One region of the Thiocystis violascens DSM 198 genome, then DNA from elsewhere that is predicted to be linked to it. Evidence: predicted binding sites of a transcription regulator. Region 1 holds the regulator's gene; each other region holds the start of a gene.
The links. Region 1 encodes FNR, which switches genes on or off when oxygen is low (the NO sensors DNR and NnrR bind a similar motif). Its sites were predicted from a motif close to TTGATNTANATCAA; they were not measured.
Positions count from the first base shown of each region.

Region 1 (4,010 bases):
GAGACCATGCCCGAATAGGCGCCATCGACTTCGTTGAAGGCGGTGACATCGGATTGCCTGGCGCAACCGTTCAGCAGCGGCAAGGCAAGGGCGACGAGCGCACAAGCGGCGCGTCCCAAAAGTCTGGCATCAGGCATTGGAACCCCATTTGAATTTTTAACTTCTTGTTTAAGCGAAATATTATTTTTTTCACGGCACATGATACGCAAAGAGCGCACAGAATTCCAGGCTTGAGTACGGATATATTCCTCATTCGGCCGCACGACAGCGTTCGCGATCATGAGTACCATGTGCACCTCAAAGAGAGGCATCCGCATGACTGTTTCCAAACGCCGGACATCTCCATTCAATCGGCTTCAAGACTGGTATCGCTCGCCGCTGGGACGGAAAGTGGCGGGTGCCGAGAGCGAGTGTGTACGGCGTCTGCTCAATCAGACCTTTGGGTACTATCTGGTGCAGCTTGGTCCAACCGAAATTTTTCGCGAGGCGCTGGACTCAAGCCGTATCCGCCACCGGGTTATGCTCCCTCCCGAGCAGCCGTCCGGGCAGAGCGGGCTGGAGATCGTCGGTCTGGAGAGCCAGCTTCCGCTGGCGAGCGACAGCATCGACGCCATCCTTCTGCCGCATACGCTGGACTTCGCGGACGATCCACAGGCCGTTCTGCGCGAGGTCGAGCGGGTGCTGATCCCCGATGGGCGCGTGATCATCGTGGGCTTCAATGCGTTCAGTGCCTGGGGTCTCTGGGGATTGCTCTTGAGCGTCACTGGGCGGATGCCCTGGTGCGGTCGTTTCAGAATGCCGTCGCAAGTCGAGGCGTGGCTTGCCGACGCCGGGTTTGCCATCGAGTTTTGCGAACGCATCCTGTTCTGCCCGCCCTTGCGGAGCGCGCAGGGTGCGCGTTGCGCGCCGATCGAGTCGTTGGGGCGGCGCTTCTGGCCTGTGCTGAGTGGCGGCTACGTCATCCGGGCGGTCAAGCGGGTCGCCACCCTCACTCCTCTGAAACCATCCTGGAACCGGCGGCACGCCCTTTTGCCGGGCAATGCCGTGCGACCGACGACACGGGGTAGAAGTCATGTCTGAAAGTGTGCAAGCCTTTACCGACGGCGCCTGTAAGGGGAACCCCGGGCCGGGCGGCTGGGGCGTGCTGTTGCGTTGGGGCGCGGCCGAAAAGGAGCTGTGCGGCGGCGAGCGCGAAACGACCAATAACCGCATGGAACTGATGGCGGTCATCGTCGCGCTGGAGTCGTTACAAGGGCCAACCCGGATCGAGATCACCACCGACTCGCAGTACGTCAAGCGCGGGGTCGGCGAGTGGATGTCCAATTGGAAGCGCAACGGCTGGCGCACCGCCAACCGCCAACCGGTCAAGAACCGCGATCTCTGGGAACGGCTCGATGCCGCGCTCGGCGGTCACGAAGTCCTCTGGCGGTGGGTCAGGGGTCATACGGGACACCCCGAGAACGAGCGTGCCGACCGACTGGCCAATCAGGGCGTTCCCGGTTCGGGAGGACGGAATGCGTCAGGTCGTCCTTGATACCGAGACCACGGGGCTGGACCCCAGGGAAGGGCACCGGATTATCGAAATTGGCTGCGTCGAGTTGATCGATCGCCGGCTCACACGCAATTCTTTCCACCAATATCTCCAGCCGGATCGCGAGATCGACGCCGGAGCGGCGAATGTCCACGGCATCACCAACGCCTTTCTCGCCGACAAGCCGCGCTTTGCCGAGGTCGCGGAGGATTTTCTGCGCTATGTCGAGGGCGCGGAGTTGATCATCCACAACGCCCCGTTCGATGTCGGGTTCCTGGATCACGAATTGCGGCGCTGGCGGGACGGGACGCCCAGTATTCAAGACCGGTGCGAGGTGACCGATACGCTCGCGATGGCGCGGCGGCTGCATCCGGGACAACGCAATGGACTGGACGCGCTCTGTAAGCGCTATTCAGTCGACAACTCGCACCGGGATCTGCATGGCGCGCTGCTCGACGCCGAGATCCTGGCGGATGTCTATCTCGCGATGACCGGCGGACAGGTCGCGTTCCACCTGGGTGGAGATGCATCCGACGCGGGGGGGCGTGATCCGCGCACTCGGCATCGCGGGCGGATCGATCCTGGGCGTGCGCGTCTGTGTGTGGTACGTGCGGATGAGACCAGTTGTGCCGCGCATGCGGCGCGGTTGGAGGCCATCCAGTCCGCAAGCGCGGACGGCTGTCTGTGGTTGAAGGCGGATTAGGTCTGCTGTTGCTGCTGGCGCCGGCCCTGTCCGGAGCCGCCCACCAGGGATTCCAGGGCGGGCAGGTCGAGCAACTGGATATGCTTGCGGTCCACGCACATCAGACCGTCTTCCTGGAAGCGCGTGAACAGGCGGCTGACGGTTTCGACCGCGAGTCCCAGATAGTTGCCGATCTCGTGGCGCGACATGCTGAGATAGAAATCGGATGGCGAGAGACCGCGCTTGTGCAGGCGCTGGGACAGGCTCAACAGAAACGCGGCCAGACGCTCCTCCGCGTTCTTCTTGCCAAGCAGAAGCAGCATGTCGGTATCCTGACCGATCTCCTTGCTGAGCAGCCGGTACATCTGGTGCTGAAGGCTGGGGGTGATCGCGGTCAGGTCTTCGAGTCTGGTGAAGGGGATTTCGCAGATCGCGGAGGTTTCGAGCACCTTGGCGGAACAGGCGTGTACATCCTTGTCGATGGCGTCCAGGCCGATGATCTCGCCCGGCAGGTGGAAACCCAGGACTTGCTCGCCGCCCTCGGAACTCGGCGCGAAGGTCTTGACAGATCCGGTCTTGACGACATAGAGCGCCCGGAACCGGTCGCCCTCGCGAAACAGATAATCGCCGCGATGCAAGGGTCGGGCGCGTTTGACGATTTCGTCGAGACGCTCCACGTCTTCCGGAGACAGGCCCATGGGCAAACACAGCGAGGTCAGCGTACAGTTCTTGCACGCGACTCGAATGGATTCCAATGAAATGACTTTGAATTGACTCATGGCAGCGCCCCCTCGCCATCGGCAGCTCGATTTTGGTCTGCCATTTGATCTGGATCAAGAATGCGTGATTTGTAACCGCATCGATGACAAATTACAAGGGTAGAAGTTCGTGTACGTATTACCCTGCCCTGCTGACTGCGCGGGCGGCGGCGATTCGATTGAGCAAACGCCGCGATTTTGGTAGTTTGTCGAGGTTATCGGGCCACCGCCCTCGACCCTCCTTCTTCTGCTCCCGCTTCTTATGACTAAGTTTATTTTTATCACCGGCGGTGTCGTCTCGTCGCTGGGTAAAGGCATTGCCTCGGCATCGCTCGGCGCATTGCTCGAAGCCCGCGGACTGCGCGTGACGATGATCAAGCTCGATCCCTACATCAACGTCGATCCGGGCACCATGAGCCCGTTTCAGCACGGCGAGGTCTACGTGACCGACGACGGTGCCGAGACCGATCTGGATCTGGGCCACTACGAGCGCTTCCTGCGCACCCGCATGGGTCGCAACAACAACTTCACCACCGGCCAGATCTACGAAAGCGTTATCCGTCAGGAGCGTCGCGGCGATTATTTGGGGCGCACCGTGCAGGTGATTCCCCACATCACCGACGAGATCAAGCAAAGCATCCGGCTCGGCGCCGAGGGCGCCGACATCGCCATGGTCGAGATCGGCGGTACCGTGGGCGACATCGAATCGCTGCCCTTTCTGGAGGCGATCCGGCAGATGCGGGTGGAGGAGGGACGCGAGAACGCGCTCTTCATGCACCTGACCCTGGTGCCCTACATCCGCACTGCCGGCGAGATCAAGACCAAGCCGACCCAGCACTCGGTCAAGGAGCTGCGCTCGATCGGTATCCAGCCAGACATTCTGCTGTGTCGCGCCGAACAGGATCTGCCGAACGACGAGCGGCGCAAGATCGCGCTCTTCACCAACGTTCCCGAGAACGCCGTCATCTCCGCCGTGGATGCCGACAACATCTATCGCATCCCGCGCCTGCTGCACGCCCAGAAGCTCGACGAACTGGCG
Region 1 is NC_018012.1:4,317,078-4,321,087, forward strand. It holds gene THIVI_RS19160 (LysM peptidoglycan-binding domain-containing protein) at 1-137, opposite strand, end outside; gene THIVI_RS19165 (class I SAM-dependent methyltransferase) at 316-1,080, shown strand; gene rnhA (ribonuclease HI) at 1,073-1,534, shown strand; gene dnaQ (DNA polymerase III subunit epsilon) at 1,515-2,234, shown strand; gene fnr (fumarate/nitrate reduction transcriptional regulator Fnr) at 2,231-2,992, opposite strand; gene THIVI_RS19185 (CTP synthase) at 3,234-4,010, shown strand, end outside.

Region 2 (4,010 bases), 2.1 Mb from region 1:
ATTGATCATTTTCTCGGCAATCGCCTGGAGCGGATAATCGTTCATGACATCCTCGACGATCAGCGTGAACTCGTCGCCGCCCATGCGCGCCAGCGTGTCCGAGTCACGCACGACCCGACTCAATCGATCGGCGACCTGGCGCAGCAACTCGTCGCCGAAGTCATGACCCAGGGCGTCATTGATCTCCTTGAAACGATCGAGGTCGAGAAAGAAGAGCGCGATCTGGTGCTGCCCTCGCCTGGCCTTGCTGATCGCCTGCCGTAACCGATCGTAGAACAGGTGCCGGTTCGGCAGGCGCGTGAGATTGTCGTAGTTGGCGAGCAGCATGAGTTGCTCGCGCGCGCGCTCCTGCGCGTTCGCCATTTGGTTCAGGGAGCGCGCCAGAGCGCCGAGTTCGTCCTGAGGCCATTCCGGAAGTTTGTGCTCCAGATTGCCCGCGGCATATTGCTCGACCGCCCGGCTCATCTCGCGCAGGGGGCGTGATAGGGAGACGGATAGCTTGATGCCCAGCAGGAGGCTCAGGACAATCGCGACCAGGATACTGATCAGGGCAATCGCGAAGAAGCGGTTCGCGAAGCGATGCCAGGCATCCTCGACCCTGTCGCGCAGGTTGTCGAGCAGGGCCCGGCCGTGCGCATCGGAGATCAGGAGCCGCGCATAGCCGGCAATCTCCCGACCATAGCCAATACTGAAGTGCGCCAAGCGACCCGCGTCCGTCGTTTCGATGCGCACCTCGCCGGGCATCAAGTCATCGGGGAGCGGATAAAGACGTGCGTAGTCCCGATTCTCGATGGTTCCATCCGTGACGACGCGCCCCTCCGCGTCGAGGATAAGGACGGCTTCCGGTGCCAGCCATGCCTTGATCCGCTCGATCTCCTCGTTCAACGCGGTGATATCGAGCGTGTAGAGCGGATCGAACAGACGGTTGCCGAGGTAGCTGCCGCTGTCCTGCAACGCTTGACGATCATGAGCCGTCTGGATCGATGAAAACGATTCCGTCAGTTCCGTGCGCAGGTCATTGGTTCCCTCGAAGACGAAATAGCCGGCGAGCGCCAGCACGAATCCCATGGCCCCAAGCAGAATTGAGGCAATGAGCAGGGCGTACCGGGCGCCGAGTCCACGCAATGGAAACATCTAGTGAAACCGATCGGTCAGTCGGGCGCGAAGAGCGCGTTCGACCAATAGGCAAGATTCGCGCGATCCTCATCGGTCAGGTCTTCGAGTTTGGCGATCCGCTCGGCGGCATCCAGCGCGGCCTGTCCCAGTGGATCGCGATGCATGTCCGTGAGAACCTCAAGCACCGCGGTCTGGACCCAGGGTTCAAGCGATGTGACCACCGAGAACAGCCAGCGCAGGATTGGGCGGGTTCTGTCGATGATGCGCAAGTCGTCCCGAATGCTCGCGGGAACCCGCTCCCAGTCACCGTCGTTGAAGGCCCCAGCCTCCACGCGCCCAGCCCGCACCCAGTAGGCTTGATTGAGCTCGGATCCGGCGAACCGATAGCCGACGGCAGCGGGCGTCGACCCGAGACGTTCGGCGGGCGCGACGTGCAGACCCTCGGCGCGCAGGACGGCCCGCGGCACGAAATAGGCCGAGGTGGAACGTTCCGATTCGAAGACGATCGTCTTTCCACGAAGGGCTTGGAGACTGTCGATCGGACTGTCGCGGCGCACGAAAAAGACCGTGTGGTACTGCCGTTGCCCCTTACGCCAGATCAGCAAACGCGGCGAAATTTTATCGGTCCGTTTCTGAACGGTCAGGGTCGGCATGACTCCCTCGATGAACGCATCGACATCGCCGGCGTCGATGCGTTGGACGATCTCGTCGATGTCGCGCGCGATGACGAGATCGCCCACGCGAATCCCACGCGCATTCAGTTTCTGCCTCAGATACTCGTTCAGTGGTCCATATTGCGCGATGGCCTCGCTCGGTCGCTCGGGCCGCTCATTGATGACGCCCAAACGAAAAAGCGCTTCCGCCCGCACCGCGAAGGGCGAAAACATGCAGCAGAACAGAAGGGCGATCAAAGGGATGGACGATGTGTCGATTGAATGGGTTGCCAGCAGCCTGTTCTTGATCACAGCTTGACCCCGAATGGAAGCGATCTCGAACATCGCGTCATGTTGAGCATCCTCTAGTCCGCGCATCGCCCCGCCTCTATCGAGGCAACCTAACCCCCACACAGACTTTAGCCGCGGCCGGTCTGGAGAAGCGCATCATGGGACGACACGGGGAATCGCCTCATACGTGCCAAAATAGCGACTAAACATTGCAATGGTATGACAAAGGCTCTCTGTTCGCTCATCCCGCCGGGAGATGCTAAGGTTCCCTCTGTCGTCGAGCCAGAGGAGGTTACGGCCGATCTCCAGACGACGCCGTCTCTGGGCGCGGCGAATGTCCGGAATGCCTTGGCCATATTTGCAGAGGAGCGCCAGGGATTGCATCTCTGAAACCGGGATTGACATTGTCTGAATTGACATTGGCTTGATCTGGATCAAACGTTGCATCACCAACCCCGGTTAGGTTTATAACAATGCCCTCCCCCCCTGCTCCACATCGCATCCTCAGTGATCGCGTCAACACCTTTGGTCAGTACCTGCTGAAGCGTTACGGTCAGCGGGTGCACAAGCTCGCGCTTCACGCCGGTTTCACCTGCCCGAACCGCGATGGCGCCAAGGGACACGGCGGTTGCACCTTCTGTAACAATGTCTCCTTCAGTCCGAACGCCGAAAGTCAGGCACCGATCGCGCCCCAACTCGATGCCGGGCGCGCCGTTCTCGCCAAGCGCACCGGGGCGCGGCGCTTCATGGCCTATTTTCAGGCGTATACCAACACCTACGATCCGGTGGACGCGCTACGCGAGCGCTACGACAGCGCGCTGACCCATCCGGACGTGATCGGGCTCTCGATCGGCACCCGCCCGGACTGCGTGCCGGACGCCGTGCTGGATCTGCTGGCCAGCTACCGGGCGAAGGGCAAGGAAATCTGGCTGGAACTCGGATTGCAATCCGCTGACGACCGCACCCTGGCGCGCGTCAACCGCGGTCATGACTTCGCCGATTATCGCACCGCCGTCATCGCCGCCCACCGGCGCGGGATCCCGGTCTGCACCCATTTGATCGTCGGCTTGCCCGGCGAGGGACGAGAGGCGGCGATCTCCAGTCTCGACCGCGTGCTTGAACTCGGCGTGGAAGGGCTGAAACTGCATCCGCTGCATGTCGTGCGTCACACCCGTCTGGCCATCGACTGGAAACGCGGCGAGTATCAGCCGCTGACGCTGGACGACTATGTGACGATCTGCGCCGATCTGGTCGAGCGCACGCCCCCGGCGGTGATTTATCATCGCCTGACCGGGACCGCGCCCCGCGATATTCTGCTGGCGCCCGACTGGTGCAGCCAGAAATGGGCGGTCCTGAACGCGATCGAGGCCGAGTTGTTCCGCCGCGAGGCCCACCAGGGCGACCGGGTCGCGGCACCATCCCTTCCGAAACTTGTCAGCCTTGGCTGACCCGTAAGAGAGCCTTCACCATGGAACTCGTCTGTCCCGCCGGCAATCTGCCGATGCTCAAGGCGGCCGTCGATCAAGGCGCCAATGCCGTTTATATCGGCTTTCGCGACGACACCAACGCCCGTCATTTCGCCGGTCTGAATTTCAACGACAAGCAGATCCGCGAGGGTCTGAACTACGCCCATGATCGCAAGGTCAAGGTCTTCGTCGCCATCAACACCTATGCGCAGCCCAACGGCTGGGAACGCTGGACCGCCGCCGTCGACCGCGCGGCGGATCTGGGCGTGGATGCCATCATCCTCGCCGACATGGGCGTGCTCGACTATGCCGCTGAACGCTATCCCAACGTCAATCTGCATCTGTCGGTCCAGGGCTCGGCCACCAACCCGGCGGCGATCCGCTTCATGCACCGTCATTTCGGCATCAAGCGGGTCGTGGTGCCGCGCGTGCTATCGCTGGCCCAGGTCGCGCATCTGATTCAGGAGGCGCCGGTGCCGGTCGA
Region 2 is NC_018012.1:1,372,475-1,376,484, forward strand. It holds gene THIVI_RS22565 (putative bifunctional diguanylate cyclase/phosphodiesterase) at 1-1,134, opposite strand, end outside; gene THIVI_RS06115 (phosphate/phosphite/phosphonate ABC transporter substrate-binding protein) at 1,152-2,003, opposite strand; gene mnmL (tRNA modification radical SAM protein MnmL/YtqA) at 2,534-3,508, shown strand; gene ubiU (ubiquinone anaerobic biosynthesis protein UbiU) at 3,529-4,010, shown strand, end outside.
Region 2: a site for FNR is predicted at 2,485-2,498, ahead of mnmL (tRNA modification radical SAM protein MnmL/YtqA). Genes of this name have one in related genera too.

Region 3 (4,010 bases), 1.7 Mb from region 1:
TTCGGGTCCGAAGCGGTACCAGAATTGGGTCTAATCCATGTCTGACTTCGGTTTTCCGATCCTCTATGCGCTTGGGTTGTGGTGGTTCAGCACCGGTGTCGTGCTGTATCTCGACAATCTGCCTGGACGGACCTTTCGCTGGACCATGCTGGGCGGGGCGGCGGTTCTGGCGATCGCGATCTTCGGTCTGTTCGCGAGCAGCATCTCCACCAGTACCGCGATGAATTACCTCGCCTTCACCTGTGGACTGGTGATCTGGGGCGTACTCGAAATGAGTTATTTCACCGGCTACGCGACCGGGCCGCGCAAGACCCCCTGCCCGGAAGGCTGCACGCAGTGGAAACGCTTCAGACTGGCCATCATGACCAGTCTGTATCATGAATTGGCCATCATGACGACGGGCTTGCTGCTGATCGCGATTTCCTGGGGCGAGCCGAATCAGGTTGGTACCTGGACCTTTGTCGTGCTCTGGTTGATGCGTTGGAGCGCGAAATTGAATCTGTTCCTGGGCGTTCCAAACCTCAATGAGAGCTGGCTCCCCGAGCACCTTCGCTATCTGAAGACCTATATGGCGAAGCGCGGGATGAACCTGCTCTTTCCGGTCTCCGTGACGTTGCCGACGATTCTGGTCGTTTTGATCGTGCTCAGGGTGTCCGCCCCCGATGCGGACGGTTCCGCCGCTGTCGGATTGACTCTGGTGGCGACCCTGCTGGCGCTGGCGATTCTGGAGCACTGGCTACTCGTGTTGCCGCTGCCCGACGAGGCGCTCTGGGCCTGGGCGTTGCCGCCGCGCGAGACACCCGACGCGAGGGATTCGGAACGTCCGCCCAGCGATCCCGGCGAGAACGAGGTGTGCGCTACCCTCTCGCACTGCTCCACGACAAGGACCAAGACGCCGTCGCCGCAAACGCGCCAGTGGAGCAAACGCAGCCGTATTGGGATAGCGACCGGAGCGTGAAGGGTATTCGGCGGCGCCTTTCCAGTCTCGACGCTCGTAAACCGAACCTTGGCACTATCCTTCAGGCCCATTTCCGGGTCATGATAAGCGCTGTTAACTGCCGAATTCTCGGCCACCTTGACCTTAATCATATAAGCTCGCTCGGGAATCGGCTACCGTCTTGCCTGGATTTGCGGCAGCCGTCTCTCGGCCAACTCATGAGTGACCCGTGGAGCATGATCGCCCTCGAAGCATCGCCGGGCGTGTCCCGGCCTGTACCCCAGCGGCCCCGGACCTGACAAGACGAGTCCGTGCCGGCCCTTGGATCGGCCTGCAGTTCATGGCCGACAATGCCGAATCGCGCCGCATCCCGTTTGACCCGTTCCTGAGGTATAGCCATGCGTATATTGATGATCCAGCCCAACTATCACTGCGGTGGCGCGGAGATTGCCGGTAACTGGCCCCCTGGCTGGGTAGCCTACATCGGCGGTGCATTGAAGCATGCGGGTATGACCAATGTTCGCTTCGTCGACGCCATGACCGACGATATCCCCGACGACAAGCTGCGCGAGATCATCCGTGCCAATAAACCCGATGTCGTCCTGGCCACCGCCATCACGCCCCAGATCTACAAGGCTCAAACCACGCTTCAGCTTGCCAAGGAGGTGAATCCGGACACCATCACCGTGCTCGGCGGCATCCATGCGACCTTCATGTATACGCAGGTGCTTGGCGAGGCGCCCTGGATCGACTATATCGTCCGCGGCGAGGGCGAGGAGATCGCGGTTGCGCTGCTGAAGGCGATCGAAGACGGCACGCACCGCGAGGCGCGTCACAAGATCTGGGGGATCTCCTTCATCGATGACGAAGGACAGGTGGTCGCCACGCCCGCGCATCCGGTGATCGAGGATCTCGACACCCTGACGCCGGACTGGTCCCTGCTGAACTGGGACCGCTATATCTATACCCCGTTGAATTGCCGCGTGGCCGTCCCGAACTTCGCGCGCGGCTGTCCTTTTACCTGCCGCTTCTGTTCGCAGTGGAAATTCTGGCGCAAATACCGTCATCGCGATCCCAGGAAATTCGTCGACGAAATCGAAACCCTGGTGCGTGACTACAATGTCGGCTTCATGATCCTCGCCGACGAGGAGCCCACCATTTTCCAGAAAAAGTTCATCGCCCTGTGCGACGAACTGATCAAGCGCGACCTGCCGCTCTATTGGGGGATCAATACCCGCGTGACCGACATCATGCGCGATCGCGAACTGCTCCCCTTCTATCGCAAGGCCGGACTCGTCCACGTCTCGCTGGGGACCGAGGCCGTCTCCCAGTTGAATCTGGACACCTTCCGCAAGCAGACGACGGTCGCCCAGAATAAACTCGCCGTGAAGCTGCTCAAGGACGCGGGCATCGTCGCGGAGGTGCAGTTCATCATGGGGCTCGAAAACGAGACCCCGGAGACCATCGAAGAGACCTACAAACTGGCCCAGGACTGGAAAGCGGACATGGCCAACTGGAACATGTTCACGCCTTGGCCCTTCGCGGAACTGTTCGAGGAACTTGGCGACAAGGTAGAGGTTCGCGATTTCTCGAAGTATAATTTCGTGACGCCGATCATGAAGCCCGAGTTCATGACGCGCGAGCAGGTGCTGAAGGGCGTGCTGAAAAATTACGCCCGTTTTTACATGCTCAAGAGCTTCCTCAGCTACCCTTGGATCAAGGATAAATTTAAGCGGCGCTACATGCTGGGCTGTCTCAAGGCGTTCGCGAAGACAACGGCGTCGAAGAAATTCTATGATCTTGGGCGACTCAAGATGAACGGGATGTCCGCCGAGGTCGATCTCGGATTCGATGCCTCCAAGGTCTTGACAATGGATGAAATCGCGCAATTGAAGCGGGATCGCCCGGATCTGGCGGCGGACATGAACTCTAGGGGCACTCCGGTCAGGCTTGCCGTCTGCGCCGCGCCCGACGATCTGCGGGTCGACGAGTCTGAACTGAGCGGTGTCGATTCGGTCCCTGTCCGCGGGACCGTGACCATGCCGAAGATGACAGCGGCACAACCTGACTAAGCGGGTTTCGACCATGGCGCCTCCCCTACCTTCCAGTCTTCCGCTTGAACTCCTTGAGCGGTATGGCCATTCGCCACTTGGGTGCACATTGTCGGCGTCGGATCTCGTCGGAGACAACGCCTTCAGCGATGCGCAGTATCGGGAAGTGCTGACCGACCTCCGGCAACGGCCGGAGGAACAGCTTGCCGTCTATGCGCATGTCCCCTTCTGTCATGTGCGATGTCTCTATTGCGCCTGCGATACCACGGTCACGCATAGCCTGGAGAAGGTTGATCGCTATCTCGACGCGCTCGAGTGCGAGATGGCCATGGCGACCGATCTTATCGGTCGCGGTCGAAAAATCAGTCAATTGCATGTGGGCGGGGGCACGCCAAATCATCTCAATGAGCCTCAATTGGCCCGTTTGATGGAGATCGTTGAGCGTCACTTCACGATTGCCCCCAATGCCTGCACCTCCATCGAGTGCAATCCTCGGCGATCCTCGGCCGGTCAATTGGAACTGCTCTACGGGCTGGGGTTTCGCCGGATCAGCTTCGGCGTGCAAGACCTCAACGCCGACGTGCAGCGCGCGATCGGTCGGGTGCAGTCGCTCAGCATGGTGCGGGATGTCTTCCAGACCGCGCGCGAAACCGGATTTCAGAGTATCAACCTCGATCTGGTCTACGGCCTGCCCTTTCAAACCCCGGCGGGTTTTCGGTCGACCCTGGATCAGATTCTCGATCTGAGCCCGGATCGAGTCGCCTGCTTCAGCTATTCGCATAACCCCTCCGCGCGGCCGCATCAGCACGCGATCAACGCCGACCATCTTCCCAGTTCCGCAGAAAAACTGGCCCTTTTTCATGAAGCCGTCCACGCCTTCACCGATGCGGGCTATCGCTGGGTCGGTCTGGATGTCTTTGTGCGCGAAACCGACGAACTGGCCGACGCCCAAACCGAGGGCCGTCTGCACCGCAATGCGATCGGCTACACCACGATGCCGGCGAAACAGGTTCTGGCCTTCG
Region 3 is NC_018012.1:2,622,184-2,626,193, reverse strand. It holds gene puhE (putative photosynthetic complex assembly protein PuhE) at 38-958, shown strand; gene bchE (magnesium-protoporphyrin IX monomethyl ester anaerobic oxidative cyclase) at 1,336-3,009, shown strand; gene hemN (oxygen-independent coproporphyrinogen III oxidase) at 3,023-4,010, shown strand, end outside.
Region 3: a site for FNR is predicted at 1,076-1,089, ahead of bchE (magnesium-protoporphyrin IX monomethyl ester anaerobic oxidative cyclase). Genes of this name have one in related genera too.

Region 4 (4,010 bases), 2.1 Mb from region 1:
CCACCAGCGCGCTGCGCTGATGATGGACCAGCGAGGCGGTGTCGATCCCCATCGGGCAGACCATGGTGCAGCGGCCGCATTCGGAGCAGGAGTCGTAGACCAGTTCCTGTAACTCCTCCAGATCCTTGAGCTTGACCTCGCGGGTGACCAGTTGATACCACCAGCGGAAGGGGCCGATCTCGCGCTGATAGACCTTGCGATAGAGATTCATCTTGCGCATCGGCGCGTACTTGGTCTCGCCGGTCGCCTGAAAATAATGGCAGGCGGTGGTGCACTGACCGCAACGGATGCAGCTCTCCAGCCAGACCGCCTCGTCGGCATTGGTCTCGGCGATCAGGGTATCGATGGCCCGGCGCACGCGCACCGTCTCGGACAGTGTCGGCTGCGGCGCCATCGCGCGCAGTTGACCGATCTGGCCAGCCAGGCCCTGAACGACCTGCTCGAACGTCGGGAAAACCTGGGCGGTCGTGTTCATATCCGAACTCCCTTGTGCGCATACGCGACACCGCTTTGGGCGCGCGAGAAGATGAACCAGAAGGAATGCATCAGCTTGCCGAACGGGAACCAGGCGAACAGCAGGGCGACGCTCAGGATATGAATGGCCAGCATGGTCTCGTAGCGGGGACCGATGTGCGCGAAGGCCATCAGCCCGGTGACCAATGGCGTGGCCATGACGAACCAGGCGAAATAATCGCCCCAGTTCGAGCAATACACCGCCGGCTTGGCGATCCGCCGCAGGATCAGGGCCAACAGAGATGCGAGCGCGACGATGCCGAAGGCCACGCCAGCGGCATTGGGCAGACCCGGCCAGGAGGCGCCGGTCAGCCCGGTGATGAACTCGATGTGCGGGACGATCCCGACCACGACGATCAGAGTGGCGAGGTGAAACAGATAGGCCATCCCCGTCTGATAGCGGGTGGCGGTCGTGAACTCGCCGCTCGGCCAAGAGCGGCTGAAGACGGTTCGATAGCCTTTGAAGTTACCGAAAGCGTCCCGAGGGCGCGACAGATCGGCCCCCCGGGTCAGGACCAGCACGCCCAGCAGACGCCAGATGGTTCCGGCGACCAGGATGATCAGCGACCAGTGAATCGCCGGACCACGCGCGAACTCTAATAGTGACATGGTGTCGTTTCCTCCATTGGATCCTTTGGATTGGACGGATACCGCAAGCCGAGCGAATCACTCGTCCGCGTGAAGCTCCGCCTCTTTTTTGTGTTTCTTGGTGCGTGCCAGCAACGCGGCACCCGCACCCGCGACAACGCCGACCGCGCCAGCCACGGCGATCTTGGGGCCAGAGCCGAACTGCGCCATCGGAACCGACTCGTAGATACCGCCCTTGTCCCAGAAATTCGGCTCGGAGCAGCCGATGCAGCCGTGACCCGACTGGATCGGGAAGCTCACGCCCTGATTCCATTTGATCGTGGCGCAGGCGTTGTAGGTTTCCGGCGCCTTGCAACCGAGTTTGTAGAGACACCAGCCCTTGCGCGCGCCCTCGTCATCGAAGGTTTCGGCGAAGAGGCCGCGATCATAGAAGGGACGGCGATAGCAGCGGTCGTGGACGTTCTCGCCGTAGAAGGCGAGCGGACGTTTCAGATGATCGACCTCCGGCAGCGCGCCCATGGTCAGGTAATGCGCGATCACGCCGGTAATCGCCAGCGGAATCGGCGGACAGCCGGAGAGATTGACGATCGGCTTGTCGGTAATCAGCTCCTCGACCGAGCGCGCCCCGGTGGGATTGGGCGCCGCCTTGGGCAGACCGCCATAGGCCGCGCAGGTACCGACGGCAAGGATGGCCGCCGCGCCTGCCGCGCCTTCCATCAGCATGTCGAGATTGTTGATGCCGGCGATGGTCGAGGTGCCCTTGAGCGTGGGAATCGAGCCATCGACCAGCAGCAGATACTCGCCGGCGTGCTCGTGCATCGCCTGCTCGCGCGCCTTCTCGGCGGCGTCGCCGGACGCGGCCTGGAGCGTGTGGTGATAATCAAGCGAGATGAAATCGAAGATCAGGCTTTCGATGCTTGGCGCATGCGAGCGCAGCAGCGCCTCGGTGCAGCCGGTGCATTCCTGGAAGGACAACCAGATCACGGAGGGCCGGCGCGCCTGTTCCAGCGCGCGCGCCATGCTCGGGATGACCGCCGCCGGCAGGGCCATCATGGTTGCCGTCGTCGTGCAGAACTGGAGAAAGGCGCGCCGGCTGACGCCCTGACTGCGCAATAGATCGCCTAAGGTCGTTTCTTTGGCCATTCACTCCCCCATCGTTTTTGGATGAATCAATCCGTATAAGAGAAACCTATACAAGATTTGATCATGCTTATTCTTAGGTGCAGGGAGTATAGGCACGTCAATGACGAAAAGTCATTTGACTCAAATCAAAAACCCTAGTGATCGACGGATCTTGATCGAAACACGCTTTAATCGATCGGCCAGGCGGTAAAAAACTATTGGAAACGGCCTTTAAAAGAAGATTAAGCTATTTAAAATTAATATAAAACCAATTCGTTAAATCGCGTTATAAGCAGATTATTAATTACTTCTACTTTGTTAGCTTGACATAAGCTTATGATTTTCAAATATTATTTTCAGGGAAAATTTTATTTGGAAATGGCAGATCATGGCTAACGCGATTGGTAGCGAAACCGATGCGATGTTAAAAAACATGGTTGGTAACCTCTCCGCTCATCTGGAGGATTATCACGAATTTTTTCAAAACGAAACAGCTGATGGTCATGAACTGAGTCGAGCTTACATCATGGGTCTTCTCAAAACTGAAGCCGGAAAACGGAATCTCGAACGCATCAACGAAGAAATTGATGTGTCCGGTGGTGATCAGGGCAATCGCATCAAGCGCTGCTAACATTAGCGGGTACCGATGTATCAGCGTCGCCCTTCCTCTGAGGCGACTCGAAGAGCAATTTCGACAGGTAGGACTCGTCCCAACCGGCTTTCAAGCGTTTGTTCTGGATGCCGAGCTTGGTGCCGTCATTCTTGAGGCGCGAGAGGGCGAGGTGACGCAGGACGGCAAGATTCTCGCGCGCCACCGGATCGCGGACACGGCACTCATCCTCACGAAAGGCGATATCGAGATTCCAATGCAACCCGTTTTCGATGCCCCAGTGACCGCGTACTGCGTGGGCAAAGCGCGCGGCGCTGGTGCCGATGCTGCCAATGAAATAGCGGGTCTCGACCGAGACCTTGCCGGCGACCTCACGGCGCGATTCAACCATGCCGATCATGTTCATTGCCTCCCACGAGGCGCTGTGCGGCACGCCGGAAAGATCGCCCAAGGTTTGGTAGCGACGGGTTTCGAGACGACCATGCCCTCGCTCGACGGTTTCGAGGAATGCCGAATCGACACCGGCGTAGCCTCTGGCGTCGGCGTCGATGAACGCCTCCTCGACCTCGGCGGCCAGCGTTTCCTGGTTGCCTTTGAGCGCGAGCACATAGTCCCCTCCCTGGTGGATGATCTGCGCGGCAATCTTGGTCTGGCAGCCCATGGCGTCGATGGTGACGATGCAGCCCTCCAGCTTCAGCCACTCCAGCAGACGTGGAATGGCCGTGATCTCATTGGATTTGGCGTCGGTGGCGACCTGTCCGAGCACCACCCGATTGGCCGTCGCCCAGGCACTGACCAGGTGCAACGCCGCCAAGCCCTTGCCGCGGCTGTGGGAGCGGCGCAGGGTCTTGCCATCGACGGCAATGATCTCTTCGGGGATCAGTTCGGCCACCGACGCGCTCCATTGGCGAAAGCAGGCGGCAAACTGTGCGGGATCGATGAGCGCAAACACCCGCCCGAAGGTGTCGTGCGACGGAATGCCCGCGGGCAGTTTCAGAAACGTGCGCAGCCACGCCTCCTTGGCCTGTCCGAACGTCTCGACACCCACCCAACCGTCGGCGCCACTGAAGGACGCCGCGATGGTGATCACGATCATCTCACTTAAGAGGTGCCGTCGTTGGATCGCGCTGCGCGGCTCGTCCAGCGGGGCAAAATGGTGCGCAATCGATCGCTCCAC
Region 4 is NC_018012.1:1,416,875-1,420,884, forward strand. It holds gene THIVI_RS06320 ((Fe-S)-binding protein) at 1-475, opposite strand, end outside; gene THIVI_RS06325 (respiratory nitrate reductase subunit gamma) at 472-1,122, opposite strand; gene THIVI_RS06330 (hydrogenase small subunit) at 1,180-2,244, opposite strand; gene THIVI_RS06335 (hypothetical protein) at 2,612-2,854, shown strand; gene THIVI_RS06340 (ISAs1 family transposase) at 2,841-4,010, opposite strand, start outside.
Region 4: a site for FNR is predicted at 2,360-2,373, ahead of THIVI_RS06330 (hydrogenase small subunit). Genes of this name have one in related genera too.